Regions from separate parts of the Hahella sp. NBU794 genome, predicted to be linked through region 3. Evidence: predicted binding sites of a transcription regulator. Region 3 holds the regulator's gene; each other region holds the start of a gene.

Region 1 (9,620 bases), 1.6 Mb from region 3:
TGGCCAGATTCGCTTTGGGAGATCCTATGCGCGCCGCGGGCTGGCATACCGGCGACTGTTATGTTTTGGACTTCAGTCAGGTTACGGAAGCGGGCCGCTATCGTTTTGAAATGGATGGCTGTGAGGCGGACGGCAGTCGCGTGCGCTCGCACTGGTTTGACATAGATCCGAGTATCGGACAGCGACTGACGCCCCTGATGACGGAGTATTTCCGGCTGGTGCGGTGTCAGGGGCGATATGACGACTATGACCGCAACCTACCGTTCTTTGGCCAGCGTAAATCCGGGCGCGTCGATGTCAGCGGCGGCTGGTACGACGCTTCTGGAGATGTCAGCAAATATTTGAGTCATCTTTCTTACGCCAACTACATGGCCCCGCAACAGACGCCGCTGGTGGTGTGGAGCCTGCTGTCGGCGGCGCCGCGTCTGCCCAAGGCTGTTCAGGCTCAGGCGGGGGAAGAGGCGTTATATGGCGCGGACTTTCTATGCCGGATGTTCGACGAGGACGAGGGATATTTTTATCAGATTGTATTTGACCGCTGGAGCAAAGACCCCGAGCAGCGCAATATCTGCAACTACGCCACGCAGAAAGGCTACAAGAGCGAGCGCTGGGAGGCCAGCCTGCGTCAGGGCGGCGGCATGGCCATCGCCGCATTGGCCGCGGCGGCGCAGTATAGCGTGGCGCTTGGCGTGTATGACAAACCCTACCGGCGTATCGCTGAGCGCGCCTTCGCGCATCTGCAGGAAAACAATCTCGCCTATCTGGATAACGGCAAGGAAAACATCATCGACGACTATTGCGCCTTGCTGGCGGCGGTGGAGCTGTATCAGTTAACCGGACAGGAGCGATACAGCCAGTACGCCACGGCGCGCATTCGCAATCTGGTCAATAAACAGAGTTGCGGTCATGGCTACGAAGGCTGGTGGCGGGTGGAGGAAGACAATGACCGGCCTTTCTTCCACGCCTCCGATGAAGGGCTGCCCATCATCGCCTTGCTGAGAGCGCAGGAGGTGATGGATAGCGACATTCCTCTGCAGTTCTTTGTGCGCCGTGGGCTGGAGTTTTATCTCTCTATCAGCCGGGATGTGGACAACCCTTTCGGCTATCCCCGGCAGTTGGTGAAACCGCTCAAACAACGTCCGCGGGCGCAGTTTTTCTTCCCTCACAGCAATGAATCCGGCTATTGGTGGCAGGGCGAGAATGCGCGGCTCGGCTCGCTGGCGGCGGCGTCCCGCTGGTATCGACGGCAGAACGACGTTCCAGAACGCCTGCGGGCGGAGCTGCGAGGATTCGAACAGAATTTGCAGAATTGGCTATTGGGACTTAACCCGTTCAATTGCTGCATGGTGGAAGGCGTGGGCCATGACAACCCGCAATACAGCGAACTCTATCCCGCCTCCAAAGGCGGGGTTTGTAACGGCATTACCTCCAGCCTGCATGATGAAATGGACGTCGCCATGATGGAGACGGACGACCCCCTGCACAGTTGGCGCTGGAGCGAGCAATGGCTGCCCCACGCCGCCTGGTGGCTGTTGGCCTTCTCCATGGAGGATCAGGGCGTTTCGTAGCGATAATGCCCGGTGATGGGATAGTCGAACAGCATGTCCTCCAGTTTGGGACCGCGTCCAATGTTGTGCACGATCATCGGGCGGCTGCTGAGCCAGTGTTTTTTATCCACGACGATGCCGATGTGAGGCAGATTGCCCGGCAGCATCCAGGTCACCAGATCGCCAGGCTGATAATCCTCCGCCTTGTCGGTGACGGGCAGCGATTGGCCGTGACGGGAAAAGTAGGTCTGTAAATTGGGAACGCGGCGGTGATCGATGTTGGCGTCCGGTTTCTGCAGTCCCCAGATTTTCGGATACAGCGAGAAATACTGACTCATGTCCTCATGCACTTCTTTTTGCAGATCCACGCCTAATTGACGGTAGGCGCGTATCACCACATCAGTGCAGACGCCGGTGTTCGCAGGCACGTCGCCGTTGGGGTAGGGAATTGAGCGGTAGCGGCCGTCATACACGACCTGATGGTTGGTTCGCTCAAGCGCCGCGGTGGACAGGCGTTGAGAAAAATCGCCATCGGCCTGCGTCAACGCAGAGCAGAACGTCATGGCGGCGAACAGGAAAAGGCGCGCTTTGCAATGGACAATACAACGCATATGGATAACATCTGCTTCTTAATTCATTCAGACGTCAGCATGGCGGAAAGTGCAATGGAAAACCATTCGACTTCAGCGAATAATTCGACGCTTGCCGCAGCCTGTCGGACAGTCTCTTTTCTATGACGCTTCTAGATCCCTCAATATTGGCTTTTCTCGCAGCCGTGGCGATATTCACTGGCTTCGTCAAAGCGGGCGTACCGGCGTTGGGCGGTCTGATTTCCGCCGCCATGGCGTTGGTGTTTCCTCCCAAAGACGCCCTGGGAATCACCTTGCTGTATCTGCTGGCGGGAGATGTGGTGGCTGTCAGCCTATATTGGCGACAGGCGCATTGGAGTGAGCTGGGCAAGATGCTGCCGTCCATCTTTATCGGCATTGGGCTTGGCGCTCTGGCGTTGCATTTTCTGGACAACGAGAGCCTGGGGCCTGTCATCGGCGCCTTGATTCTGATTCTGGTGGCGATGGAGCCCCTGCGGCCTTATATCACCGCCTGGGCGATGCGGCGGCTGAACGCCGTGCGCTATTCCTCGGGGATCATGGCGGGTGTCGCCACGACCATCGGCAATGCCGCCGGTCCCATACTCACCCTGTATTTTTTACTGCTGAAAATCGATAAGAACGGTTTTATCGGTACGGCGGCGGTGTTCTTTTTAACGGTCAATCTGACCAAGGTTCCGGTCTACGCCTATCTGGGCGTGCTCAAGGATTATTACCTGCTGAGCTATCTGGCGACAGTTCCGCTGGTGTTGCTCGGCGCCTACGCCGGACGCCGTTTTCTGGTCTGGATTCCACAACAATGGTTTAACCGCATCGCCCTGATTATGACCGGCGTAGCGGGATTATGGCTACTGCTGCGGGCGCTCTGAGTCAGCGTCCACCGGGCCCACATAGGCGAAACGTTTTACTTTGACCCCGTCTTTCTCGATGGTTTCATTAAACATCGCTAACGGCCGCACCCACACGCCATAGTCGCCGTACAACGCGCGATACACCACAAACCACTCCTCCGTCTCCGAATGCCGCGCCACCTCCAATAACTGATAGCGGGGTCCTTTGTAATGCTGGTAGATGCCTTTGGGTAAGTGCATGGATAGCCTCTATTTAGTCGATATAACTGGAATCATCATAGTGTGTCGCCTTGATGATTTTGAAAAGGGGGCAAGTATTATGCATTTAATAGTTAATACGTCATGAAACTATTGTTATGAGATTTAATGTTGTATTTAAAAAGGAGGACAATTTGTAGAATTTACAAAACCGGCAAGTATTCATGCATAAGTTATAAGCCATTTGATTTTACATGGTTTTTTTGATTATGGATGTTGCTTTTTATTAATTTTGTGATTTATAAAGGCAAACACAAGTTTGCTAACGGCTCATTTTCGAGAGCTATTTTTTTTATGAACTTTCACACAGGGGGTGTAAAAGTGAAGACTTCTAATAATTCCTTACTATTTTCTTCCATTGTACTTGTGGCGTGCGCTTCAACCTCGCAAGCGGCCTTAATCGAGTGGAATGGGGCTGAGGGGAGCGACTTTAACAATGCCGCAAATTGGTCTGGCGGCGTGACGCCCGGCGTCACAGATACGGCGCAGTTTACAACGGACGGCAGCCATGCTGAGCTCTCTGATAATGCGAGCGTTGGTGAATTGTCGGCCGATGTGGGGCGGGCCACAGTAGATCTGGATGGAAACAATCTGGATGCTGAACGAGGCGTCACCGTAAAAAGCCAGCTCACAATCAAAAATGGTAAGTTCAATGAGACGGTGGGAGATAGCGGACCTCCTAAAATAATCGCAGTAGGCAACGACAATATATCAGATAGCTCGTTAGTCTTTGACAACGTCAGCTTTGGCGACAACTTTACGAATCAAGGCTCCTTACAGTATGAGATAGGAACTAGTGGCGCTGGCGCGCTCAGGCTGGAAAATGGCACATCCGCTGTGGGTCAGTCTGCAATGATTGGCAAGAATGGCGAACTGTCTTTGTCTGGCGGCTCAAGTCTGTCGTTGGCGAATGAGTTATATGGAAACGGCGGTCGAATCACCATCAAAGAAGGGTCAAGAGTGACTGCGACGGGCGCATCTGTTGCAAATACAAAAGTCCTCGTGGACGGAGAAGGCTCCTCCTTTGAAATGGGTCCTAATGGCTCTCTGGGTACGGCGAAATTTCAAAACGGCGGCAAGGGTCAGGGATGGGGCGTTAGTCTGGGGGATGTGACTATTGATGGCGCTGGGAGTTCATTCACCTCTGAGGGGGTAAGCGATGTCGGCAAACTGGAGGTTAGAAATCACGGTGAATTGATCGCTGACAATTTGAACTTATCCCGTGAAAGTCGCATCACCTTGGGAGAAGGTAAAATCACTACTGCCTCACTTGACCTGAACGGAGGCGAACTAAGTGGGTCTGGTGAGATTAAGGGCAGCCTTAATAATACTCGCGGTGGCGTTGTCTCGACGGGCGAGTTTGGCGGCTCTATGCGAGTGGAAGGCGATTATACTCAAGATGAGTCAAGCAAGCTGGAAATTACCTTGGGAGACTGGAGTACGCTTGGCGGCTACGAGCTGAATATAGACGGCGTGGCGAACTTGGATGGGGTACTTCAAATCAATTTGTGGGATGAGTTTAAACCAAGCATCCATGATTTCTTCACTCTGATCAATGCTGACAAAATAAACGGTATGTTCAGTGATTTTGTGCTGCCCGATTTAGGGTTCGGCATGCATTGGGATTGGGGATATCGCCGCTCCTACTCCGGTGTGAACTCCTTTGGCTTAAGAATCGTTTCCAACGCATCAGGCAAGCCTGTTCCTGAGCCATACGTATTGGTGTTGATGACGTTAAGTCTGGCTGGAATGGCTGGCGTCAGACGCTTTCGCAAATAACTCTTAAACAGCTCCTTCCTGAACTGGAAATTGTCCCCTGGTTAAAGGCTGGGGGAGAGTTTTCCCATTCGTTTACCGCGCTTTTTATTCCTCTGGTGAATAGCTCATATTCACGGGCGGTCGCTTGCATGCACCTAATTTGAAACAGATATCGAAGTTGTTTCTCAGAGGCTCCTTAGACCTATTTCTTTAGAAATAAGACTTTTTTGGGGCCAAGGTTATTGGGGTAGTTTTCTTGTAACTCATTGATTTTATTGAGTCAGCTATTTTTACATAAAATCAATGAGTTAACTAATTTTAACAATATAACTTTATGATTTTAATAACTAATTTCATATCTGGTCCCCTACTTGCCAATTAGAGGCTCGTTATGTAAATAAACTGTGGCACAAGGGGTGTAATAGTGAAGACTACTCAAGGTCTGCGTATTTTTTCTTCATTAGTGTTTGTTACCTGCGCTTCTCTATCCCAAGCGGCGGTAATTAACTGGAACAATGTAGGCGGCGGAAACTATAGCGATGGCGCTAACTGGTCTGGTGGGGTCGCGCCAGGAAATACTGACGAAGCATTGTTTGATTCAAGCGCTTCTAGCTCCTATACCACTACATTTACAGAGGACGCCGACGCCCAGAGCCTATCTGTGAATAACGATAACGTTACTATAGAGCTTAATGGCCACAATCTGGAAACCACCTCTGGAATCTCAGTTGGCGGGGCAGAGGGCGGACGCCTGACCCTGCGTGGCGGCAAGTATAATCAGAAAGCTGACGATAGTGGCGATTTGATCAAGGTGCTTGTAGGCAGCGAAGCTGGCTCAAAAGGCGATTTGGTGCTTGATGGCGTTGAATTTGGTAATCCTGAAATCTACGGCAGGATGCAATATTACATTGGCCAGTCTCAGTCTGGATTTGGTGGCGGAGAGGGGACGCTGGAGCTCAAGAATGGCTCTCAGGCTCTGGGGCAAACTGCCTTTATCGGAGATAAAGGTAAAGTACTAATCTCGGGCGGCTCCGGTTTAAGCTTGGCGAACGAGTTGATCATGGAGAGCGGTGGATATCTGAAAATTTCTGAAGGCACCGGCGTTAGCTCATCTGGCGCAAGTCTGGCGGGAAAAGTTCTGGTAGATGGAGAACACTCCAGCCTCAATGTCGGCGAATATGGTCACATGGATGGGGACATCACTTATCAGAACGGCGCAACCGGTAGCGGGGGAAATATAGCTGTAGGCAACCGCATGACCATTGACGGCGCAGGCTCTGACTTCTCCGCCATGGGGAATGTGGATGTCAATGGCAGGCTTACTGTTAGCCACGGAGCAAGTTTGAGTTCAGATTACGCTATTTCTGCGCTTCCCAGTGGCGTGCTGTCCTTGAATGACGGGAAAGTAAGCGCAGAAGCAGTATTAACAGAAGGCGGCAAGATTGAAGGCTCCGGAGAAATAAAGGGCAACGTAAGCAATACTAACCGTGGAACGGTGGCGACGGGCGAGAATGGCGACGCGTTAACTATTACTGGTAACTTTTCGCAAGACAGCTCAAGCACCCTGGCGTTGACTCTGGGTGGTTGGGATGCGATTGGCGACTATAAGCTGAATATTTCTGGCGACGCGAATCTGGAGGGCATTCTAAAGATCGATCTTTGGGACACCTTCAAGCCTGAGCTGAATGACGTATTCACGCTGATCAAAGCGGAAAACATCAATGGGATGTTCAGTGACTTCGTATTGCCGAGTCTGGCTTCTGGTTTAGCCTGGGATTGGGGTAGCGTGATGGTTGCAGGCTTGGAGACTTTCAGTCTGAAAGTTGTGAAAAGCGTACCTGAGCCCTACACCATTGTGTTGATGACCATCGGTCTGGCTGGATTCGCTGGCGCGAGACGTTTTCGTAAAGCGGCGTAAGCCCATTCCTGTTTATTGAGATATTCCGCCCGTACTTTGTGATACCGCAAAGTACGGGACTTACCTTCCTGCTCCTGACAGTCTGTTATCATTTGCTGCACACCTCGCCCGCTAACTCCTGTCGATATTAATTGTCGTTTCTGACCTTACAGTTCATAACCTCAACGTTTCATGGCCTCAGTGTGAGCCGCTGTGCATGGGGGCAAAATACAAGTTTTCTGAATAAGGAAGTATTCTTGTAAGTTGTTGATTTATATAGTCAAAATATTTTACATGAAACGTGACGAATTTTATGGAAATAATTTTAAGTGCCTGAATTTAATACATAAAATATTTTTGGCTCATACCTTGCTAAAACGGCTCCGCCTAAAAACGAACTATTACACAAGGGGTGTAACAATGAAGACTACTCAAGGTCTAGGAATTTTAACTTCATTAGTATTTGTAAGCTGTGCTTCCGCCTCCCAGGCGGCGGTGATTGACTGGAGCAATGTCAGCGGCGGTGATTTTAACAATGGAGCAAACTGGGCGGGAGGCTCAGCGCCGAGCACTGCAGATACAGCATCATTCAATACGGATGTTGCCGGTTCGTATACTGCATCCTTATCGCAGGATACTGATGTCGATAATGTGTCAGTAAAAAATGACGACGTCGTGATCGATTTGAATGGCCGGAATTTGGAAACGATGACAGGAATATCTGTCAGCGGCGACAAAGGCGCTACGTTAACGCTGAGGAATGGCTCCTTTAATCAGAACGGTGATGAATTCGGAGACCTGGTGGAAATCATGGTAGATAGCGCCTCAGCCTCCGAAAGCAGACTTGTGTTGGATGGCGTTGATTTCGGCGGGAGAGGAATGGGCTCAAGGATGCAGCTTTACGTGGGTTATCCTCCTGCATCGGGTGGGACCAGAGAAGGGGTGTTAGAGCTGAAGAATAAGTCTGGCGTCACCGGGCAGTCTGCTTATATCGGGGGCAAATTGATCCTTTCGGAAGGCTCTAGTATGGGCCTGGCTGGCGAGTTGGACCTTGATGGCGTTCTGGAGATTACAGGCGGTGCTGGGCTAGGGTCTTCCGGCGCTTATATATCCGGAAAAACGCTGGTGGATGGAAGAGGCTCAGATCTCAGTGTAGGCGAGTTCGGAGATTTTAATGGAGAGACCACCTTTCAAAATGGCGCTACGGGTTCGGGCGGCCGTATCTCTACGGGAGGGCGCTTTACTGTAGATGGCGCTGGAACTGAAATTAGGGCTATAGGTTCTATGGATTTGGGCGGTAATGTTGTCGTCAGTAATAGCGGGAGCCTTGTGTCCAGTGATCTGATTACGGTTACTGGCGTTATGAATTTAGACAACGCTCAAATTGAAGCCTCGTCTTTAATGACTGAATTCGCTGGCCGTATTCAGGGCGCTGGAGATATTACTGGTAAAGTTAAGAACACGGATAAAGGAACCGTCGCGACGGGAGCAAACGGTTCTTCTTTGAATATTGATGGAAACTATACGCAGGAGCATGGCGGCACGTTGGAGCTGACCCTGGGCGATTGGGATGCGATTGGCGACTACAAGCTGAATATCACCGGTGAGGCTGATCTGGACGGCATTCTGAAGATTGATCTTTGGGATACGTTTAAACCCCAGCTGAATGATGTGTTCACGCTGATCAAAGCGGAAAACATCAACGGTATGTTCAGCGATTTTGTGTTGCCGAAACTGTCTCCTGGCTTAGGTTGGGACTGGGGAAGCGACATGGTGGCGGGCATGGAGACGTTTAGCCTGAAGGTCGTCAAAGGCGTGCCAGAGCCTTACACCATCGTATTGATGACCATTGGCCTGGCGGGATTCGCTGGCGCGAGACGTTTTCGTAAAGCGGCGTAAGCCCAGTCCTGCTTATTGAGATATTCCGCCCGTACTTTGTGATATCGCAAAGTACGGGACTTACCTTCCTACTCCTGACATTCTGTGACCATTTACTGCGCACCTCGCCTGCTAACTCCTGTCGATATTAATCGTCGTTTCTGACCTTACAATTTATAACCTCAACGTTTCATGGCCTCAGTGTGAGCGCTGTACATGGATGCAAAATACAAGTTTTCTGAACAAGAAAGCGTTCTTGTAAGTTGTTGATTTATATGGTCAAAATATTTTACACGAAACGTGACGAATTTTATGGAAATAATTTTAAGTAACTGAATTTAATGCAGAAAATATTTTTGGCTCATACCTTGCTAAAACGGCTCCGCCTAAAAACGAACTATTACACAAGGGGTGTAACAATGAAGACTACTCAAGGTCTAGGAATTTTAACTTCATTAGTATTTGTAAGCTGTGCTTCCGTCTCCCAGGCGGCGGTGATTGACTGGAGCAATGTAAGCGGCGGTGATTTTAACAATGGAGCAAACTGGGCGGGAGGCTCGGCGCCAGGCGCTGCAGATACAGCATCATTCAATACGGATGTTGCCGGTTCGTATAGCGCATCCTTATCGCAGGACGCCAGTGTTAATGATGTGTCAGTAATAAATGACGACGTCGTGATTAATTTGAGTGGGCATAACCTGGATACAGCTAGAGGTATAACGGTAGGCGGAGCTAAAGCCGGGAAGCTCGTAATGCGAGATGGAGCTTTTAATAAAGAACAAGGTTATGAAGGTGGATTAGTCTCTATCTCAGTTGGCAGTCA
Region 2 (9,620 bases), 670 kb from region 3:
ACCATGATCGCTATCGCCATGCCCGCCACGGACCCACGAAATCCGGCCAGCGCCAGCAGGGCGCCGCCAAGAAAAAATCCGACGCCTTTCAGCGCATTTTTGGAGCCAGTCAGCAGCGCCACCCACTTATAGAGTTTGCTCTGGGCGTTGGCGGGGACCAGTAGTTTGATGGCGCTTTTGGCGCTCATCTTATTGAGGTCTTTGGCGACGCCGGACAGAGCCTGGGCGCTCATTACCCAGGGAATGTTTAACCAGGAAGACGGAACTGTCAGCATGGCCAGGGCGATGACCTGTAACGCCAACCCCAGATTCATGGTGCGGTTGAGACCGATGCGGGCGCCGAGCCAACCGCCGATCAGGTTGGTGACGACGCCGAAAAACTCATAAAAGAGAAACAGCAGCGCGATGTCCAGAGGCGCATAGCCGAGCTGGTGAAAATGCAGCACTACCAGCATCCGCAACGCGCCATCGGTCAGAGTGAACGCCCAGTAATTACCGGTGATCAATAAATACTGACGCACCTGCGGCGACAGGCTGGCGATGATGGACATAACGACTTCTGCTCCCAAGGTCCCGCTATGCTGCGCCGACCATGCGCGCCAGCTCTACCGTGCGGTTGGCGTAAGCCCATTCATTGTCATACCACGCGTAGACTTTCACTTGCGTCTCGTTCACCACCATGGTGGATAAGGCGTCGATGATGCTGGAGCGAGGGTCGGTGCGATAATCAATGGACACCAGCGGGCGCTCCTCATAACCGAGGATGCCCTTCAGTTCGCTCTCCGCGGCCTTTTTAAACAGCGCATTCACTTCTTCCACGGTGGTGGGCTTTTCTACTTCGAATACGCAGTCAGTGATGGAAGCATTGGCCAGCGGGACGCGAATGGCGTGCCCATTGAGGCGACCCGACAGCTCGGGAAAAATTTCCGTGATGGCGGTGGCGGAGCCGGTGGTGGTTGGAATCAGGCTCATGCCGCAGGCCCGGGCGCGTCGCAGGTCCTTGTGAGCGGCGTCGAGAATGGTCTGCGTATTGGTGATGTCGTGAATGGTGGTGATGGAGCCGTGGCGTAAATGCAGGTTTTCATGAATGACTTTCACCACGGGGGCCAGGCAATTGGTGGTGCAGGATGCGGCGGTGACGATGCGATGCGCTTGCGGAATGAAACAGTGATCATTGACGCCCATCACCACATTCAAGACGCCTTCTTCTTTTACCGGCGCGGTAACCACGACGCGTTTGACGCCCTGAGCAAAGTAGGCCTGCAGTAACTCTTTCTTGCGCATCTTGCCGGAGGCTTCGATCACAACGTCGCACTCGGACCAGTCTGCGCCGGGAATGGCTTTTTCCGCACTGAGAGCAATGTGCTTGCCGTTGATGTCGATACCATCATTGCTCGCTACGGCTTCGTGCGCCCAGCGGCCGTGGACGGAATCAAAATTCAGCAGGTGGGCGTGGGTCGCCGCATTGCCGGCGGGGTCATTGATCCTTACAAACTCCACCTCGGGCCAATCCCAGGCGGCCCGAAGCGCCAGACGACCAATACGGCCAAAGCCGTTGATGCCGATTTTTATTGTCATAACCAACTCCTGTTTGTGTTGTTTATCCAGCGGTATGGCGATGTCTGCAGACTTTAGCAGCAGGAACGGGCGCTGTCGGGTTTTATCGTACTGGCGCAGCAGCTTTTTTGCGCTGATGTAGCCATCGCTTCCTGCTTGGCGGCGCTTGCGTCGCCATAGGTGGGAATGTCTTCCAGACTATGAAAAGCTTCCCAGGCGACGCCGTCTGGGTCGATGGTCCAGTGTTTGTTGGAGCGGGCGTAGCAACAAGCGGCGCCTTCTTCCTCCGTCATGGGGCGTCCGGCGTCTTCCATTACCTGTCGCACCTGATCAAGCTCAGCTTCGCTCTCCACCTGGATGCCCAGGTGGTCCAACCCCTGTTTGGCGGAACGATTGGATATGGCGAAGTTGACCCGGGGATCATCCAGTTTCCATTTTGCGTAGTCGTCTTTAAGGATAGTCGGCTCAGCCGCGAACAGGCGCGAATAAAAGCGGACGCTGGCTTGCAGGTCATCGACGCTCAGGTGTACATGCAGTCGTTTCATGTCGCTCTCCTTATATATGTAAAAAGATATATATTTGTTGGGGTAACCACCGGCGTTAGTCGCAGCAGGCGGAACTGACGCCGGGCCTTGCGCACATGTCAGCGAGCCTGCTCCTGACCTCCTGCATAAACGCCTCATTACCTGAAGCGGTATGTTCCAGGGTGGCTTTTATCCAGTAGGGCAGGGTTGGATTCAGTCGATAGTAGACCCACTGCCCGCGCTTGCTGTCCAGCAGCAGGCCGGACTTGCGGAGCTGCGCCAGATGACGAGAGATCTTCGGTTGAATTTCCTGTAAGGCGTGAGTCAACTCACACACGCATAACTCGCCTTCGCTTTGTATCAGCAGCATCAGGCGCAAACGGGTTTCATCCGCCAGACACTTAAAGAATGAGACGGGAGACATGACAATTTCCTGTTTCGTATATGCGGAATATCATATATACGAAATTTCATATGTGTCAACGCCAATGAGCTGGAAAGATAAGCACGGAAAGTCGCAAAACGTGAGGTATGTGATAAGAGGAGAAGAGGAGAAGAGAATAAAGCAAAGGGAGAGGAGAAGTAGAATGAGATAGAAAATAAAAAGAGATAGAAAGGTGAAAAGGTAAAAAGAAAGGGCGCTGCTACGAGCGCCCGGAGGTAAGTCCAGCCTCTACTGCGCCGTCGCCAGCTTCGGCTTGATCAAACTGTTGGTCAGCGCCGTGCCAGCGAACACCACAAGGCAGCCGCTCAGCATATAAATAGTGACTGGCTCGTCGAGAATGACATACCCCCAAAACATCGCGAATACAGGAATCAAATAGGTCACGGTAACCGTCTTGGTAGGACCGATACGCGAGAGCAGGCCATAGAAAATAATGTACGCCAGAGCCGTGGAGAAGACCCCCATAACGATCACTGAAGTCCAGGCGGCCATGGAAATATCCCCTTGCGGCATATAACTCCAGGTGAACGGCGCCAGCGCCAGGGCGGCGGCGATCTGGCTGGCGGCGGCCAACACCATGGGCTGCACACCGGTCATGAAACGCTTGGTGTAATTGGCGGAGAAGCCGTAACTGAGCGTGGCGGTCAAGGCGGCCATAATCGCCAGGGTTGGTCCGCTCAGTGAGAACTCGCCTTTGCTGACGATCAGAATGGATACGCCAAGAAAGCCGATTAACAGCCCGACTGTTTGCCAGCGGTTAAGCCAGTCCCCCAGCCAGAGCGCGGCGATAATAGCGCTCCATAAAGGCACGGCGGCGTTCAGAATGGAGGTGAAACCGGCGCTCACGTGCAGCGTGGCGAATCCCAACAGGACGAAGGGCAGAGCGGAGTTGCTCACTCCCAGAAAGATATAGTGGGGCACATGGGCCCAGCGCACTTGATGTCGATATTTGATCAGCATAATGGGCGTCAGGCAGAGCGCGGCGATGGTTATGCGCAACTGCACCATCGCTACCGGACCGAATTCCGGCGCTGCGATACGCATGAACAGGAAGGAGGCGCCCCATAATCCTGCGAGGGCGAGCAGGTTGATCAAGTCTTTCTTTTCCATAGTCGACGCTCATACTGATACGGCTAAAGATGACAACATGCCTTCTTTTGCAAGCCAATGATATAGTTGGAAATATCCGGTTTTTGATAGGGCTCAGAGCGGTGCTTTTTCCAGCTCTAAAAGCGCCTGTTTTCTATTCAATCCACCGGCGTAACCGGTCAATGAACCATTGCCGCCGATGACGCGGTGACAGGGAATAATGACGGAGAGAGGGTTGCGTCCCACCGCCGCGCCGACCGCTCGCGTGGCGCGGGGGCGACCCAGAAAGTTGGCGATCTGCTGGTAGGTGGAAAGTCGCCCGGACTCGATATCCGACAAGGCGCGCCATACCTCCTGCTGAAACGCAGTGCCTTTGGGCGCCAGCGGGAGATCGAAACGCTGTAACTGGCCGGCGAAGTAGAGTTCAAGCTGGCGCGCCGCTTCCTGCAGAACGACGCAATCGGGATGATGGCGCCACGCTGGCGTCAGCTCCGGGTAATATTTCTGGCCATCGAAATAGCAGCCGGTAAGCTCGCCATTCTGAGCGGCCAGACGGACGCGCCCCAAAGGCGAGTCGATATCGATATAGTCAATCATGGGGTGTCTCCAAACTTCTCCATAAATGCATGACGGCGTAACCTCGCCATGGCCGCCAATCTTCAGCCGTCAGCGCAGCCAGTTTAGCGTCCACGCCGCCCAGGGCTTTACGTACGCCCACATCGGAGGCGGGAAAGCCATCGGGCCAGGACATGGCGCGCAAAGCGATATACTGGGCTGTCCAGTCGCCGATGCCTGGAATGGCGTGCAGCCGTTGTATTTCCTGCTCCACATTGGTGGCTGGAGTCAAGGTCAAATCCCCTCGCAACATCGACGCGGCGATCTCCTGAATGGCGCGAACCCGCGTTCTGATCACGCCAAGAGAGGCCAGCTCCTCAATGGGCAGGTCGACCAGCGATGCTGCACTGGGGAAGGCGCGGTGAATCTCCGGGAATGGGGTTTCAATAGGCTCGCCGAATTTGTCCACCAGCCTGGCCAGTAATGTACGCGCCGCCGCGACGGTAATCTGCTGTCCGATAATGGCGCGTACGGCGATTTCAAAACCGTCCATGCCGCCGGGAATGCGCAGCCCAGGTTCGTTTTGCGCTAAGGTCCCCAGCACTTTATTGATCTCCTGCGGGACGCAGGAAACATCGAAAAAGGCGCGCAGACGGTTGATGAGGTAGCCAATGTGGCGGCTGAGCGTACTGTCCAGACGAATGCGAATACGGGCGGCGTCTGCTTCATGGCTGGCTTCAAACCAGCCCACGGCGGAGTCCTCTCCCGCCTCGACTCGGACAATCCTGCGATAACGTCCGTCGACGACCGCGTCCACGCCGGCGATGGTCCTGGCGCTGAGAAAGCTGAGCAGGGCGTCCCAGGCGTACGGCGGACGGTAGGGCATCTCAAAACTGATCATCTCGCTCTGTGTGGGCGTTGAACGACGTCGCACTTTGGATGGGATCAAACCATAGTGCTTTTGAAACAGGTCATTAAAGCGGCGGGTGCTATTGAACCCAGCCGCCAGCGCCACATCCGTCATGGACAGGTCGCTCTCTGTCAGTAGCTGTTTGGCCAGCAGCAGGCGATGTGTTTGCGAATACTGTATGGGCGATACGCCAAACTCGCTCTGAAACAGGTCGCGCAGATAGCGGTCGCTGACGCCAATCCGCGCAGCCAGTTGCGCCAGTGAACGTCCACGCAGAAATCCTTGTTCAATCAGATTGGAGGCGGCGCGGGCGAGCTGCCGCTTACTATCCACCGCCGCGAGCCCGGGAGCGAGTTCCGGCCGGCATTTCAAACAGGGCCGGAAGCCGCCGTTCTCCGCTGCTGCGGCGCTTCGGAAAAACAGCGTGTTTTCTTTTTTCGGCTTGCGAACGGCGCAGACAGGTCGGCAGTATACGCCGGTGCTGGTGACGCCGACGAAAAAGCAGCCGTCGAAGCGGTGATCTCTGCTGATCAGAGCGTTGTAACAGGTGTCGTGGTCGAGGTTGGCGTTTGTCTTCATAGAGGCTATGCTAATCCTCAACACGAAGCCTGTCTCGCCATTTTCGGAACTGTTGTTTTTTCATTCCCGACAGACCGTTTTTCACTTCAGGCAGTTCGTTGTATTATCCGGAAAACCGGTCCCCGCAATTGCGCTGAATGATAATAACCAGGAGCTTATATGGCCTACACGCCCGAGCTGATTGATGAAATCGAGATCCTCGCTAAATACAATCTCACCACGACCCAGGAAGGGTTGAAAGTGCACCAGACTGCAGGGCAGAAAATGGTGACGGCGGCGAAAAGGCTGCATGCGAAAGGGCTGATCACCCAGGCGGACGGCGGCTACCTTACCAGCCTCGGCCACGACGCGGCGGAACACGCCCAGGCCCTGCTGACTATATTGAAGCCGGTTTGATGTGGCTGTATTAACGTGAAACAGATAAAGAAAAAGCGCCCCTCGGGGCGCTTTTTTGATGGAAAATCAGGCAGGCTTCCTTCTTCTCAGAAGAATCAAACTCGCTGACAAACCAAAAAGCGCGAGTGTACCTGGCTCTGGGACTGGTACTTGGTTCGCAACCACTTTTAGAACCAGGGTTTCATAGTCGGCGCCGGCTATGATTTCCCAAGCCCAACCCATTCCTCCACTCAAACCAGGGAAGGAAAAGTCACTAAACTCACCGACGATAGATGTCGCGCTGAGCAGGTTGAATGCATCCCCTAACTTTGGCTTGAAGGCGTCTTCAAGTTGAACTGTGACAAAGCCATCCAAAGCCGCTGTTCCGTCGATTGCTAGCGCAGCAGTGTCGTCGCTGAGCATCCAGTCGCCGATGGTAATGGACAGAACGCTGGCGCTGTCTTGCGTATAGTTGCCATTCAGCGCCAGTGAGCCGCCTTTGGACTCAATACGACCGCCTTCTTTGTTTTTCAGCTCTCCGACCATTTGGCCGTGACCGGAAATGGTTCCGTTGTTGTCAATAAATTGGGCCCCAAAGCTTCCATTTGAAAGGTTCACTTTCATATGACCAGATACCCAGCCTGAAGAGTATCCAGTAGTGCTTAGGTCACCAAAAACGCCGCCGTTAGTAACGTTAACTTCGCCGGAGAATTCGATAGGTGAATAGGGGTCGTACAAACCAATGCTGTTAAACTCAAGCTGTGAACCGGCCCCGTCAATATTAATCGTACCGCCACCGGCTAACATGCCCGCTTGGGCATAGGCGCCATCTCGATAGGTCAGTTCACCGCCAGCGCTAAGGTAACCGCCATGATAAATACGTGTGTCTGGGCCTTCCGCGGTAAATTTACCGCCAATAAAGGAGTCTGACAGGCCGGCGTAAGCTCCATTGGTAAAGAGGGCGACGCCATCATCTTGGTAGAATGCAGAAGAAAGACTTAAAGATGAGTTGTCAACGACCAGACTGGCTTCGCCACGTTGCTGTAAATAAAGTCCCTCAATTCCAGAATGGTCTTTCATGACGATTGAGCTGGATTTCCCCTCCATTTCCACCGCCAGATTAACCCACGATAGTTGGCTATGATTCATAACCATTTCGGAAGAGCCGCCAGCTGAACTCTTAATTGAGGTTAACGGAGGGTTATGGCCGCTCGGATTGTCTTGAAAAAGGATTTGTCCGTTATTGAACGTCAAACTTGTGTTTTCCCCACCTGTTCCGCCAATGGTGAGGTTTTTTTCGATTGCAAAGCTATTCTCTATCGTCAATTGGTCGTTGCGGACTTCTACACTTTCGATGGTGGTAGCGTCGCTATCATTAAACGTGACTGTATAGGGACTGGCTCCGCCTGTATTGAAAACTGCTGTATCGCCAGACTTTGGAGTTACTCCGCCTTGCCAGTTAGAGGCGTCGGAAAAGGCTCCATTTACAGGCCCTTTCCATTCGATGACTCCAGCGTTGGACAATGATGGAATGCTCAGGAGCAAAAACGGCAGGACTGAATATGTCCGTATGGGTTTCATTGAAACACCTCCAATGTGGCAGGTTATTCTTAGTAGTGGATTTGGTTTTAAATAATGCGCTTTAAAGCGCTTTTCCTGATTAAAACCCGGCAGTAATCGAATGGCGGAAGTATCTCTCCATGACACTGTGCGGATCTGTCCTCAGCAAAGTAACGTACTGAATTAGGACTAGAATATAATGCAAAATATATTCCATGATTGTGTGTTGTTTTGCATTTCATGGAAATAACATTTGTATGGATTGGCGTGGATGGCGATATGTGTAAAGTATTCAATACAAAATGCCGTTCTTTACTACAACAGTTGTCCTTTTATCAGAATATTTCTCGGCGTTATCTCGCGACTACAAAACTCCCGCATTGTCACTTCATAGCCCCGTTCTTGCAGAAATAGCGCGCGATCCAGCGCCAGCCAGATTTCCAGTGGGCGGCGAAACAGATGTCTCACCAGTTCTACTCTGCGTACTTCGCGATAACGTGAACGGCCGGCTGCCGCGAACTGGGCGTAGTCGATGTCCTTGGGCAGGGTGAGTTGTTTTTCCTGCGCAGCCCATGCGCAAAAGGTGGTAAAGTCGCCATTCAGCATTGCTTTGGGAAGCGATGGCGTAGGGAGGTATTCGTCTTTATTGCGTAACTGACGTTGTAGTACGTCGAATCCCAGACGCCATTGGCTTTCTTTCTCTCGCTGCGCGCGCTCTTTCGCTGAGGCAGTGACGGTTTCCTGCACCGCCAGGGATACGTCTTTCAGGGACAAGGTTAGACTGGCCCGACGGGCGGTCTCGGAGAGAGGTTGATATTGCTCGCCAAGACAGAGTTTGTGATAGCAGCATGGGGCAATGGCGACGCCATCCGCCGCACTGTCCACACCGGCGCGCAACAGGTTGACGTGTAACTGCCCACAGGCGTGCAGGCCCAGGCGCCACCCGCCGCGATAGGCTTCTTTGCTGGAATCGAACGGCTGTAGCAGGTCCTGTCGAACATAGTGGATCGGCAATTGTTGTTTATCCGCCAATGCTTGTCCGCTTTCACATAATTGCGCGTCCAATTCAAAGCAGCACATTGTTACCTCGTTGGCGCCGGCGATGGCGCGAGCGAGGTGACCTTTGCCTGAACACCAGTCGTGGACTTGTCCGCTCAGTGGCGGAAGGGCGGCGGCGAAGGCGGTAACTTGGCGCCACTTCCGTCCGGGCGCATGCAAGGCGTCAAAAGGTGAAAACGTCAAAGGGCGACTTGAAGCGGCGGCTAACTCACTGGCCCGTGACAACTCCGACAGCCAGGGCAGCAATGGTTGCGCGATTTCCTGAAACCGGGCTGGCTCGGCGGAGCAGACATCGACTTCTGCATCAGACAGGCAGCTGATCGCGTTATAGAGTTCCGGATGCAACTGGCGCCAACTCGGATGAGTTGTTTCAAAGGGGCGTGGTTTCCAAAAATAGTCATGCTCGGCGAGCAGGGCGTCGAGGGACTGGAAGCGTTGAAGTAGATCCAGATCGCCCCGCTCAGAAGCGGCGTCAGGATGTAGCGGAACAGCGGCTGACATTTAGTTTAATAATTGATCAGATGAAAGGTGCGCAGATTTTATAGCGAATTTGGGGTTTGGCAAGCGAAATGTGAATGCCTGATAACGGGAAAGTCCTTGTTGGAGAGGCGTTTCGCCGTGACCTTGCGCGCGCCTTTCGTTATATTGCACGGGTTTTGCTTAAGCCAAAAAACACACTCGCTTTTTCAGGTAGGAAAATATCCATGATGAGTACGACCGATCCGCTTTGGAAACAGGCGCTGGCTGGCGCGCAAATGCTATTTGTGGCATTCGGCGCACTGGTGTTGATGCCTCTCATTACCGGACTTGATCCCAATGTCGCATTATTCACCGCTGGCGTCGGCACCTTGCTGTTTCACCTGATTACCGGCGGGCAGGTTCCTATTTTTCTGGCCTCCTCATTTGCTTTTATCGCGCCGATTATGGCGGCGAAATCCACTTTCGGATTGCCCGCCACCATGGGAGG
Region 3 (9,620 bases):
TTGAGGCATAGACATACATCCGCGTTTAGGGCGGCCCGCAACGGGCAGCGAGGAATTTGCCGGATTAAATACAGAGACGGGCTCTGCGCCGTTGTGGCGCCAGTATAAGCGAGCCCACTATAAAGTGTAAGTTAAGACGAAAATTAGTCTAAGGAAAATCAGGGAATTGTCTTACTTTATTCAAGCGGTTTGTATTGTTTGGCATGCCTGGAAGGGATGGGGCGAAGCGCCCCGAAAGCGATAGGGCTACTCTCCCTCTCCGAAATAGTCCTCGATCAGAGCTTTGATGGCGTGAAAAGCTTCCTCTTCATCCGGACCTTCTATTTTCAGTGTAAGAAGCGTTCCTTTGCTGGCGGCGAGCATCATGACCGCCATTATACTTTTTCCGTCAACTTCCTGGCCTTCTTTGGCTACTCTGATCTTACTGGCGAATCGGCCGCTGGTGGACACGAATTTGGCCGCCGCTCGGGCGTGCAGGCCAAGCTTATTAATAATAGTGACTTGTTCCTGGATCATGGGGCGCGATGAGTATAAAAGATTGAAGTTTCCTGAATGTTGGATTCAGGCCGGTTTAATTGTTAAGCGACAGTGGCTTCTTATTGTTAAAACCTTATTGCGCCAGCTCTTTGTGGCGCACTTGGACATTATCATATTTTTTCTTGAAATGCTCTCCCAGGCACTCGCAGATATAGACGGAGCGGTGCTGTCCGCCAGTACAGCCGATGCTGATCGTCATATAGGTGCGGTTGCTGTTCTGGAAGTGCGGAATCCAGGTTTCAAGAAAGCTGATGATGTGCTGCAGCATCTGTTCCGGTTCCGGATGCTGCTTTAGGAATTCAATGATTTCCTGATCCGTGCCTTTGTAGCCGCGCAGCGCGGTGTCCCAGTAAGGATTAGGAAGGCAGCGCACGTCAAATACCATGTCGGAATCCGACGGCACGCCATGCTTGAAGCCGAAAGACTGGAAGAGCAGGGCCAGTTCCTGGGTTTTATGCCCGATAACCCTGATCTTAACCTGATCCCGTAACTGGTAAATGGAGAGATCGCTGGTGTCTATATAGAGGTTCGCCAGGGTGGCGATCGGCTCCAGCAGCTGTTTCTCTTTGGCGATGGCTTCTTTTAGTGATGTGCTTTTACTGCTGAGCGGGTGCTTGCGACGCGTTGCATGAAAACGTTTGATCAAGGTGGCGTCATTGGCGTCAAGATAGATGATTTCCACATCGATATTGTGCGCCTGCAGAGTGGCGTAGATCGACGGGAAATCCGACAGGTCCCTATAAAGATTGCGGGCGTCTATGCTGACGGCGAGTTGCTGATTCTGGGTTTTCCCCTGGTCCAGCACCTCTTGGGTGAGAGGCGAGAGGAGACCGATAGGCAGGTTATCGATGCAGTAATAGCCCATATCCTCCAGGACATGGAGCGCCGTACTTTTTCCGGAGCCTGAACGACCACTTACGATAATCAGCTTCATGTCTTCCTCTTTCCATCGAAGCTGGATTATTTCTCCAGCACCCTCCTGAACAGGGTTTCGTCGTTGTCACAGTCGCGCAGGTGTTCGCAGAAGCGACGGTCATTGAATTTCTGGGCCAGCTGGCTCAGTAGGTCCAAGTGTTCGCTGGTGGCCTCTTGAGGCACGATCAGAACGAACAGCAGGTCCACGGGTTCGTTGTCTATGGCGTCAAAAGGGATTTTGTCCTTGAGTGTAAGCAAGGCCCCTATGATGCGGTCGCAGTTTTCCAGGCGGCAATGAGGTATTGCGATACCCTGGCCGATACCAGTGCTGCCGAGTCTTTCACGGCATATCAGGTTGGTAAAAATGGCGTTCTCGTCCAAAAACGGAAAATGTTGCGCAATCAGATTGGCGATATATTCGAGAACGCGCTTCTTACTCGAGCCCGACACCCCACAGCGTGTGAGGGCGGGCGAGATAATTGACTCAATAGTTAGTGTGGTTTGGGCCATGTTCTGTTATCTGGCGGATGCGCCGTGCATCCGATCAACGTGCTTCTCTTTGTGTTTGAGGATCTGGCGGTCTAATTTGTCCACCAGTGCGTCAATTGACGCGTACATATCTTCGTGTTCAGCATTGGCATGCAGGTCAGCGCCGCTTATGTGCATGGTTGCTTCCGCAATCTGACGCTGTTTTTGAATGGAGAGCGTAACTTGGACATTACTGATACTGTCGAAGTGTCGTTCGAGCTTGTCGAACTTGTTGTTAACGTAGTCTTTCAGTGCTTCAGTTAACTCGACTTGATGTCCGGTGATGTTCATTTGCATACTTTGCTCCTAATGCCAATATACGGTGCATTATGAATTTTGCACTTCCATGAAAAATACTAGCACATCCAATTTGTGACTATTTGATTTAAGTCTTATGCCTGCATTCCTCCTTTTAAATTAACCGCTTACGTTCATTGGAAGGCGGAATGGAAAGCGCCTCCCGGTAATTTGCGATCGTGCGACGGGCGACGTTGATGCCCTGGTCGCCAAGCAGCGCAGCAATTTTGCTGTCGCTCAATGGTTTCTTCGGTGATTCCGCCGCGACTAACTTCTTGATAATAGCTCTAATAGCGGTCGAAGAACACTCGCCACCCGTGTCTGTGCTGACATGGCTGGAGAAAAAGTACTTCAGCTCAAATACGCCGCGAGGAGTGTGCATGTATTTCTGGGTGGTCACTCGGGAAATCGTCGACTCATGCATCTCCACCGCCTCCGCAATATCGTGCAGCACCAGTGGCTTCATCGCCTCTTCGCCGTACTCAAGGAATCCTTGCTGATGTTCGACGATTTGTGAAGCGACTTTCAACAGAGTTTCATTACGGCTTTGCAAGCTTTTGATAAACCAGCGTGCTTCCTGTAACTGGTCGCGTAAATAAGTGTTGTCTGAGCTGTTGTCCGCGCGTCTCACCAAACCTGCATAGCCAGGGTTGATGCGGATCTTGGGAGCGATTTCAGGGTTCAGCTCCACCAGCCAGCGGCCGTTGGCTTTTTTGACGATAACGTCAGGAACCACGTATTCGGTATTGCTTTCCTGAATGCCTTCGCCCGGCCTTGGGTTCAGACTTTGAATCAGTTTGAGAACTTCCCGCAGATCGTCTTCTTTCAGGCGGCTGCGGCGCATCAACTGGGCGTAGTCGCGGTTGCCAAGCAGATTGATATAGTGGCTGACCACCAGCTTGGCCTGACCGAGCCAGGGGGTGTCTTTAGGCAACTGATTCAGCTGGCTTAGCAGGCAATCCTGTAAGTTGCAGGTGGCGACTCCAGGAGGATCGAATTGCTGTACGCGTTTTAAAACGGCGCGTACTTCGTCCAGCTCAATTTCTTCTTCCCCCTCAGTTTGCAGTCCGCCATGAATTTCGTCTGGAGTGAGGGAGAGATAGCCGTCAGTATTGACTGCATCAATTATCGCAACAGCGATCATGCGGTCAATGTCGGACATGGGGGTAAGGTTTAGTTGCCAGAGAAGGTGGTCTTGCAGGGTTTCGCCTTTGCTATTGCGGGATTCGAAGTCGTATTCGTCATCTTCGCCGCCGCTGTAGCTGCTTGATCCGCTCTGGAAGACATCATCCCAGGCGGTATCGACGGGGAGGTCGTTCGGAATGGAATCGGACCAGTTGTCCTCTTCAGCGAATCCTCCTTCATCCATGCCCGACTCTTGCGTTCGCTCCTTGCTGGAGTTGTTAGCGAGCATGTCGCTGATCGTATCGTTCTGAACGTGGTTGGGAGATTCGTCTTCTTCAGACACTTCCAGCATGGGGTTGGACTCAAGCGCTTGTTGAATCTCCTGCTGTAAATCCAGTGTTGAAAGCTGCAAAAGTTTTATTGCTTGTTGCAGTTGCGGGGTCATGGTCAGCTGTTGACCCAGCTTTAACTGCAATGAAGTTTTCATAACCATCTGATGCTTACCACCGATTCAGGCACAGATCTTGTGAGTTTTTCATAGTTATTAGGTGCTTTAATCCTAAGCTCTTGAGCCTTGGGGTCCATCTTGGATGGAGGCCGCCGGTTAAACTAAAGTTTGAACTGGTCACCCAGATAGACCTCTCTAACCTTTGGGTTGGCAAGGATATCACTTGGGGCGCCGCTTGCGATAATAAATCCTTCACTGACAATATAGGCGCGTTCACAAATATCCAAGGTCTCGCGCACATTATGGTCTGTAATTAAAACGCCGATGCCGCGCTTTTTGAGATGCTCAATAATCTGCTTGATATCATTGACGGAAATAGGATCCACCCCGGCGAAAGGTTCATCCAATAAGACAAACTTTGGCTCCGTAGCCAGCGCACGAGCGATTTCCACGCGTCGACGCTCGCCCCCCGAGAGACTCATGCCAAGGCTTTTGCGAATATGGGTGATGTGAAACTCCTGCAGCAGCTCTTCCATCTTAAGCTTACGTTCCTTGCGGCTCAGATCCGCTCTGGTCTCAAGGATGGCGTAGATGTTGTCCTCTACGGACAGCTTTCTGAAGACCGAAGCTTCCTGCGGCAGATAGCCAATGCCCTTGCGCGCTCTCCCGTGCATAGGCAAACCGGTAATTTCCGTTTCGTCAATAAATACGCTGCCTTTGTCGCTGGGGATGAGTCCTACCACCATGTAGAAGCAGGTAGTCTTCCCGGCGCCGTTAGGGCCGAGGAGGCCCACGATTTCGCCGCTGCGAATTTCAACGGACACATCTTTTACTACGGGGCGTTTTTTGTAGGCTTTGGCCAGGTTTCTGGCGGTGAGAGTGCTCATTGTTTATTAGATTTGGGCGGATGATAGATAATTTCAACCTGCTCGGTTTGATTGCCCGATGAGGCTCCCTTTGCCGTGACTAAACGCTTGTCTGTGAAATAAATAATTTCTTCGCCTTCCACTGAGCTGTTGTCCTGAAGAATGCGTGCATGGTTACGCATAACGACTTTACTCTGGCTGCGGTCATAGTCCATGTTTTCTGCGTAAGCGTGAGTTTCAGTTTGTTTTTCTTGGTCAAACTGCACTAAATGAGCGGGTTTGCCGGTCGCCTGGAAGCGGCTGATGCCATTGTCGTCGGTGTATAAAATGACTTTGTCCGCCTCGATGCTGGATTTGCCCTGGGTAATAACGACATTGCCGATATAGGTGTCGATGCCTTTCTGGCCGTCTCTCTCCCAGCGTCCCGCTTTGATGCGCACCGGTTCGTCACTGCCGTTAAGAAGGTCCAATGCATGGCTAAGCGGGGCGAAAATAAGGCCCAATAACAGCGCCGCGGTGAATAGTTTACTTGGGTTGTGCATAAACGCCGGTTACCTGAGAAAGTAATACAATAAGCTTTTTATCAATGTCCGCCTCCATTCCGACAGCGGTTAACTGATTGATATTTGAAGTTATCTTAACGGGTTGATCGGTGCTGATAAAGCGTGACTTGTTGTTGTAGTCGAGCGCTTGCGTTTGCATGAGAATCGGCGCGCCGTCGTTGGAGGCTCCATTTACTTCCACGTCTCCACGCAGTTTCAGGGTGTCCTGCTTGATCAGCAGTTCGCCTTCCTGAGACTCCACATGCCAGCTTTTCTCCCCTTGCTGGAAGATCTCCAGATTGGGGCGCGTCAGTACGCCGGTGTCTGTATCGGGATAGTGCTTCGCCAGTTGGCTTTGCAGGCGGCTGGTGAGTGCGCCCTCTTTGTTGTAGGTGGTGTAAACCGCGTTGATGACAAATGCGTCAGGTTCGTCTTTCAGGAGCGGTTCTTCCTCGAAGAACGGGACGCTTGCTTCGTCCTGATAAGCGACCAGATAAATAACCAGAAACGCCGCCAAAGCCGCGTAGAGCCATTTGCTGTATTGTCTGAAGAGTTCTGTCATGAAGTTACAGGTAGGCTTCCAAGGAGGTGTGGAGCAGGCCTTTCGCCGCCAGAATCATATCGCACACCTCTCTGACCGCGCCTTTGCCGCCCTGGGCTGAGGTGCAGTAGGTGGCGTGCTGGCGAACAAACCAGTGACTGTTAGGCACAGTAACGCCAAATCCGCAACTGCGAATGGCCGCCAGATCAGGAAGGTCGTCGCCGACATAGGCGCATTCATTCAGCTCTAAACCAAGCTTTTCTCGAATCTCATTGAGCCCGACAAGTTTGTCTTCGCGGCCTTGTAGTAACTCTAAAATGCCCAGGTCGCCGGCTCTCTTTGCGACCATGGCGGACTTGCGGCCGGTGATAATGGCGACGGTTACTCCAGCTTTTTGCAACAGCTTGACGCCGAGTCCGTCAAGTATGGAGAAGGGTTTGAACTGCTCGCCAGATTCGCCGAAATAAAGCGTTCCGTCTGTCAGAACGCCGTCTACATCCAGCGCTAAGAGTTTAATCTGTTGTAAGGCTTGGGTCTGTTGCTCGGTCAAAGACGGCGACATTAAATGACTCCTGCGCGTAGCATGTCTTGTGTATTGAAGGCCCCAATCACTTTATTGTCAGCATTAACGACAGGCAGGGCGTTGATCTTTTTCTCCTGCATCAAGCCCAGGGCTTCTGCGGCAAGCATGTCTTTGGTGACAGTCTTGCAGTTTGCCGTCATAACCGTATCAATGGTGCAGCTCCGAATATCGATGTTTTTATCTAGAGTGCGGCGCAAATCGCCGTCAGTAAACACGCCGAGAAGCTTGTCGTCTGCGTCGACGATACAAGTCATGCCCAGGCCTTTCTGTGACATTTGCAGGAGCGACTCACTCAAGGATGCTCCACTTTTAACTACCGGGATGGCGTCGCCAGAATGCATGATGTCGGAAATTCTCAGTAATAGTCTGCGGCCCAGAGCGCCGCCAGGGTGAGAGAATGCAAAGTCCTCCGCTGTAAAACCGCGCGCTTCTAGCAGCGCTATCGCCAAGGCATCACCCAACACCAGGCAAACTGTGGTGCTGGAGGTGGGTGCGAGTCCAAGAGGACAGGCCTCTGTGGCAACGCTGGCGTCGATATTCGCCTCTGCGATTTCAGAAAGAGTAGAGTCCGGTTTGCCGGTCATGCTGATTAATGGAACTCCCATTCTTTTCAAAAGGGGGAGTATGGTGACAATTTCTGCCGTGTTGCCTGAGTTGGATATCGCTAATACAACGTCATCGGGGGTGACCATGCCGAGGTCGCCGTGGCTGGCTTCACCGGGGTGTAGAAAAAACGACGGTGTACCTGTGGACGCGAGGGTGGCGGCAATTTTGTTACCTATATGGCCTGACTTACCCATCCCGGTAACCACCACGCGTCCTTTACAGTTCAGCATCAGGTCGCAAGCCTTAACAAACGCATCGTCAATCCGGCTGCTTAGCGCCTGGACTGCCTGAATCTCCATTTCTATAGTGCGTCTTGCGGCCTTTATGTATTCGTGGTCGTGATGGCTCATTAATCTGGCGTTCCTAATGGCGTTGACAGTGGCGGATATTTCGTCGCGGTAATGCTTCTGCGCCGCCTTGCTTAAACAATCATGCGAAAAAATGGCGTTTGGCGAGGCCTGCGTATTATACGACGCTCGGGGACTGCTGCAACTTGCCGGGAAAGATGTGGGCAGTTAAAACATCTTCTGATATATTCCGCAGCTGTTTAGGCTATTTTTGGCAGAAACGCTAAAGCCGCCGTAAGGTTATGTTTTTAGGATACTTAATGCTTCCAGGAAGGGGGCGTTTACGCGGACTGGGCGATTAAGGTGATTTTAGATGACGCAAAACCCCTCCAATTACGTGGAAGTCAGGGGGCTTACCTTCGCCAGAGGCGACAGGCTTATCTACGATAACGTAGACATCGATATACCCAAAGGCAAGGTCACCACCATCATGGGACCCAGCGGTACGGGCAAGACTACTCTACTTAAATTGATTGGCGGCCAATTGAAGCCCGACAAAGGCGATATTTGGGTGAATGGCTTTAATGTGCCGAAGCTGAAGCGCAAGGAGCTATATGAACTGCGCGAGCGTATGGGAATGTTGTTTCAATCCGGCGCGCTCTTTTCGGACATCAATGTCTTTGAAAATGTCGCATTTCCTTTACGGATTCACACTCAGCTACCGGAAGCAATGATTCGTGACTTGGTGTTGATGAAGCTACACGCAGTGGGGCTGCGTGGCGCGCGTGATTTGATGCCAAGCGAGTTGTCTGGCGGTATGGCTCGTCGCGTGGCTTTGGCGCGTGCTATTTCTATGGACCCTGAAATGGTGATGTACGATGAGCCTTTCACCGGGCAGGACCCTATTGCTATGGGGGTGATTGTCCAGCTGATTCGCTTGCTCAATGATGCGCTGGGGCTGACCAGTGTGGTCGTGTCCCATGATATTCAGGAGTCATTGAGTATTACGGACCATCTTTGCATTGTCGCCGACGGTAAGGTGATGGGGCAGGGTAGCCCACAAGAATTGCGCTCCAGCGGGAATGCTTTCGTCAAGCAGTTCCTCAATGGTTTGCCGGATGGGCCTGTGCCTTTCCATTTTCCCGCGACAGACTATGCGGAGGACTTGTTACGAGGAGACCAGGATGCTGGATTTTCTACAAAGGCTTGGTAGAAACGCCCTGCTTTCGCTCGGCTCGCTAGGTCGGGCGGGAATATTTTTGGTGGGGTCGTTACTGGGCGCTCCACGGATGAAAGGCTTGCCGCTACTGCTCAAGCAACTTTATTCAGTCGGCGTTCTCTCGCTGGTGATTATTGTCGTTAGCGGGCTGTTCATTGGCATGGTGCTTGGCCTTCAGGGCTACAATATTTTGGTGGACTATGGTTCTGAGCAGGCTATTGGCCAGATGATCGCCCTGACGCTGGTGCGTGAGCTCGGGCCGGTAGTGACCGCGTTATTATTTGCTGGACGCGCCGGTTCTGCGCTGACTGCTGAAATTGGGTTAATGAAGGCGACTGAGCAATTATCCAGCCTGGAAATGATGGGGGTCGACCCATTGCGGCAGATTATTGCGCCGCGACTGCTTGCCGGGTTTATCGCGATGCCGATGTTGGCCATGATATTTAGCGTGGTGGGCGTCTGGGGCGGTAAAATGGTGGGAGTAGAGTGGCTGGGTGTCTATGAAGGCTCGTTCTGGAGCAACATGCAGGCGTCTGTGGATTTCTCCGACGACATTCTCAACGGGATTATCAAGAGCATCGTGTTCGGCGTCGTGTGTACCTGGATCGCCGTTTTTCAGGGGTATGATTCGGTCCCTACTTCTGAAGGCATCAGCTCTGCGACGACCAAGACCGTCGTGTATTCATCGTTAGCTGTGCTTGGATTGGATTTTATTTTGACCGCCGTAATGTTTGGAGATTTTTAATATGCGGATTCGTACGCTGGAGATATCTGTAGGGGCGTTCATCGTCGCCGGCATTGGGGCGTTGTTCCTATTGGCGCTGGAAGTGAGTGGGCTATCACTGAGTCCGACGCAGGATACCTACAAGTTGTATGCGGAATTTACTGATGTGGGCGGGCTGAGAGTGCGGGGTAAAGTGTCCTTGTCCGGCGTCACGATTGGGCGCGTCAACAGTATTTCGCTGGATCCCAAGTCGTCTAAGGCTGTTGTGGAAATGGATATTGATGCGGATGTGAACTATCTAAGTGCGGATAGTGTCGCAGTTATTAGTACCGCAGGCCTTTTGGGAGAGAAGTATATCAATGTCTCTATTGGTGGAGACGAGGAAGCCCTAAAGGGAGGGGA

What was found. Region 3 encodes sigma-54, which starts transcription at its own class of promoters, with help from an activator protein. Its sites were predicted from a motif close to TGGCACNNNNNTTGCTNT; they were not measured.
Region 1: the regulator sigma-54 is predicted to act here: its motif matches at 5,428-5,445, upstream of ACQYWX_RS29955 (PEP-CTERM sorting domain-containing protein).
Region 2: the regulator sigma-54 is predicted to act here: its motif matches at 7,793-7,810, upstream of ACQYWX_RS09470 (PEP-CTERM sorting domain-containing protein).

What each region holds. Positions count from the first base shown of each region.
Region 1 covers NZ_CP192738.1:6,791,695-6,801,314, reverse strand. The annotation lists gene ACQYWX_RS29980 (glycoside hydrolase family 9 protein) at 1-1,568, shown strand, start outside; gene ACQYWX_RS29975 (DUF1287 domain-containing protein) at 1,553-2,158, opposite strand; gene ACQYWX_RS29970 (sulfite exporter TauE/SafE family protein) at 2,281-3,024, shown strand; gene ACQYWX_RS29965 (DUF1653 domain-containing protein) at 3,004-3,246, opposite strand; gene ACQYWX_RS29960 (PEP-CTERM sorting domain-containing protein) at 3,478-5,043, shown strand; gene ACQYWX_RS29955 (PEP-CTERM sorting domain-containing protein) at 5,447-6,940, shown strand; gene ACQYWX_RS29950 (PEP-CTERM sorting domain-containing protein) at 7,214-8,818, shown strand; gene ACQYWX_RS29945 (PEP-CTERM sorting domain-containing protein) at 9,139-9,620, shown strand, end outside.
Region 2 covers NZ_CP192738.1:2,103,333-2,112,952, forward strand. The annotation lists gene arsJ (organoarsenical effux MFS transporter ArsJ) at 1-551, opposite strand, end outside; gene ACQYWX_RS09435 (ArsJ-associated glyceraldehyde-3-phosphate dehydrogenase) at 577-1,578, opposite strand; gene ACQYWX_RS09440 (ArsI/CadI family heavy metal resistance metalloenzyme) at 1,632-2,102, opposite strand; gene ACQYWX_RS09445 (metalloregulator ArsR/SmtB family transcription factor) at 2,158-2,505, opposite strand; gene ACQYWX_RS09450 (DMT family transporter) at 2,755-3,636, opposite strand; gene ACQYWX_RS09455 (methylated-DNA--[protein]-cysteine S-methyltransferase) at 3,730-4,212, opposite strand; gene ACQYWX_RS09460 (AlkA N-terminal domain-containing protein) at 4,205-5,659, opposite strand; gene ACQYWX_RS09465 (TIGR02647 family protein) at 5,819-6,055, shown strand; gene ACQYWX_RS09470 (PEP-CTERM sorting domain-containing protein) at 6,122-7,741, opposite strand; gene ACQYWX_RS09475 (methyltransferase) at 7,910-9,154, opposite strand; gene ACQYWX_RS09480 (uracil-xanthine permease family protein) at 9,358-9,620, shown strand, end outside.
Region 3 covers NZ_CP192738.1:1,428,343-1,437,962, forward strand. The annotation lists gene mgtE (magnesium transporter) at 1-9, opposite strand, end outside; gene ACQYWX_RS06390 (HPr family phosphocarrier protein) at 247-516, opposite strand; gene rapZ (RNase adapter RapZ) at 611-1,471, opposite strand; gene ptsN (PTS IIA-like nitrogen regulatory protein PtsN) at 1,498-1,962, opposite strand; gene hpf (ribosome hibernation-promoting factor, HPF/YfiA family) at 1,969-2,277, opposite strand; gene ACQYWX_RS06410 (RNA polymerase factor sigma-54) at 2,393-3,889, opposite strand; gene lptB (LPS export ABC transporter ATP-binding protein) at 4,012-4,737, opposite strand; gene lptA (lipopolysaccharide transport periplasmic protein LptA) at 4,734-5,258, opposite strand; gene lptC (LPS export ABC transporter periplasmic protein LptC) at 5,242-5,820, opposite strand; gene ACQYWX_RS06430 (KdsC family phosphatase) at 5,825-6,361, opposite strand; gene ACQYWX_RS06435 (KpsF/GutQ family sugar-phosphate isomerase) at 6,361-7,338, opposite strand; gene ACQYWX_RS06440 (ATP-binding cassette domain-containing protein) at 7,649-8,488, shown strand; gene mlaE (lipid asymmetry maintenance ABC transporter permease subunit MlaE) at 8,460-9,239, shown strand; gene mlaD (outer membrane lipid asymmetry maintenance protein MlaD) at 9,241-9,620, shown strand, end outside.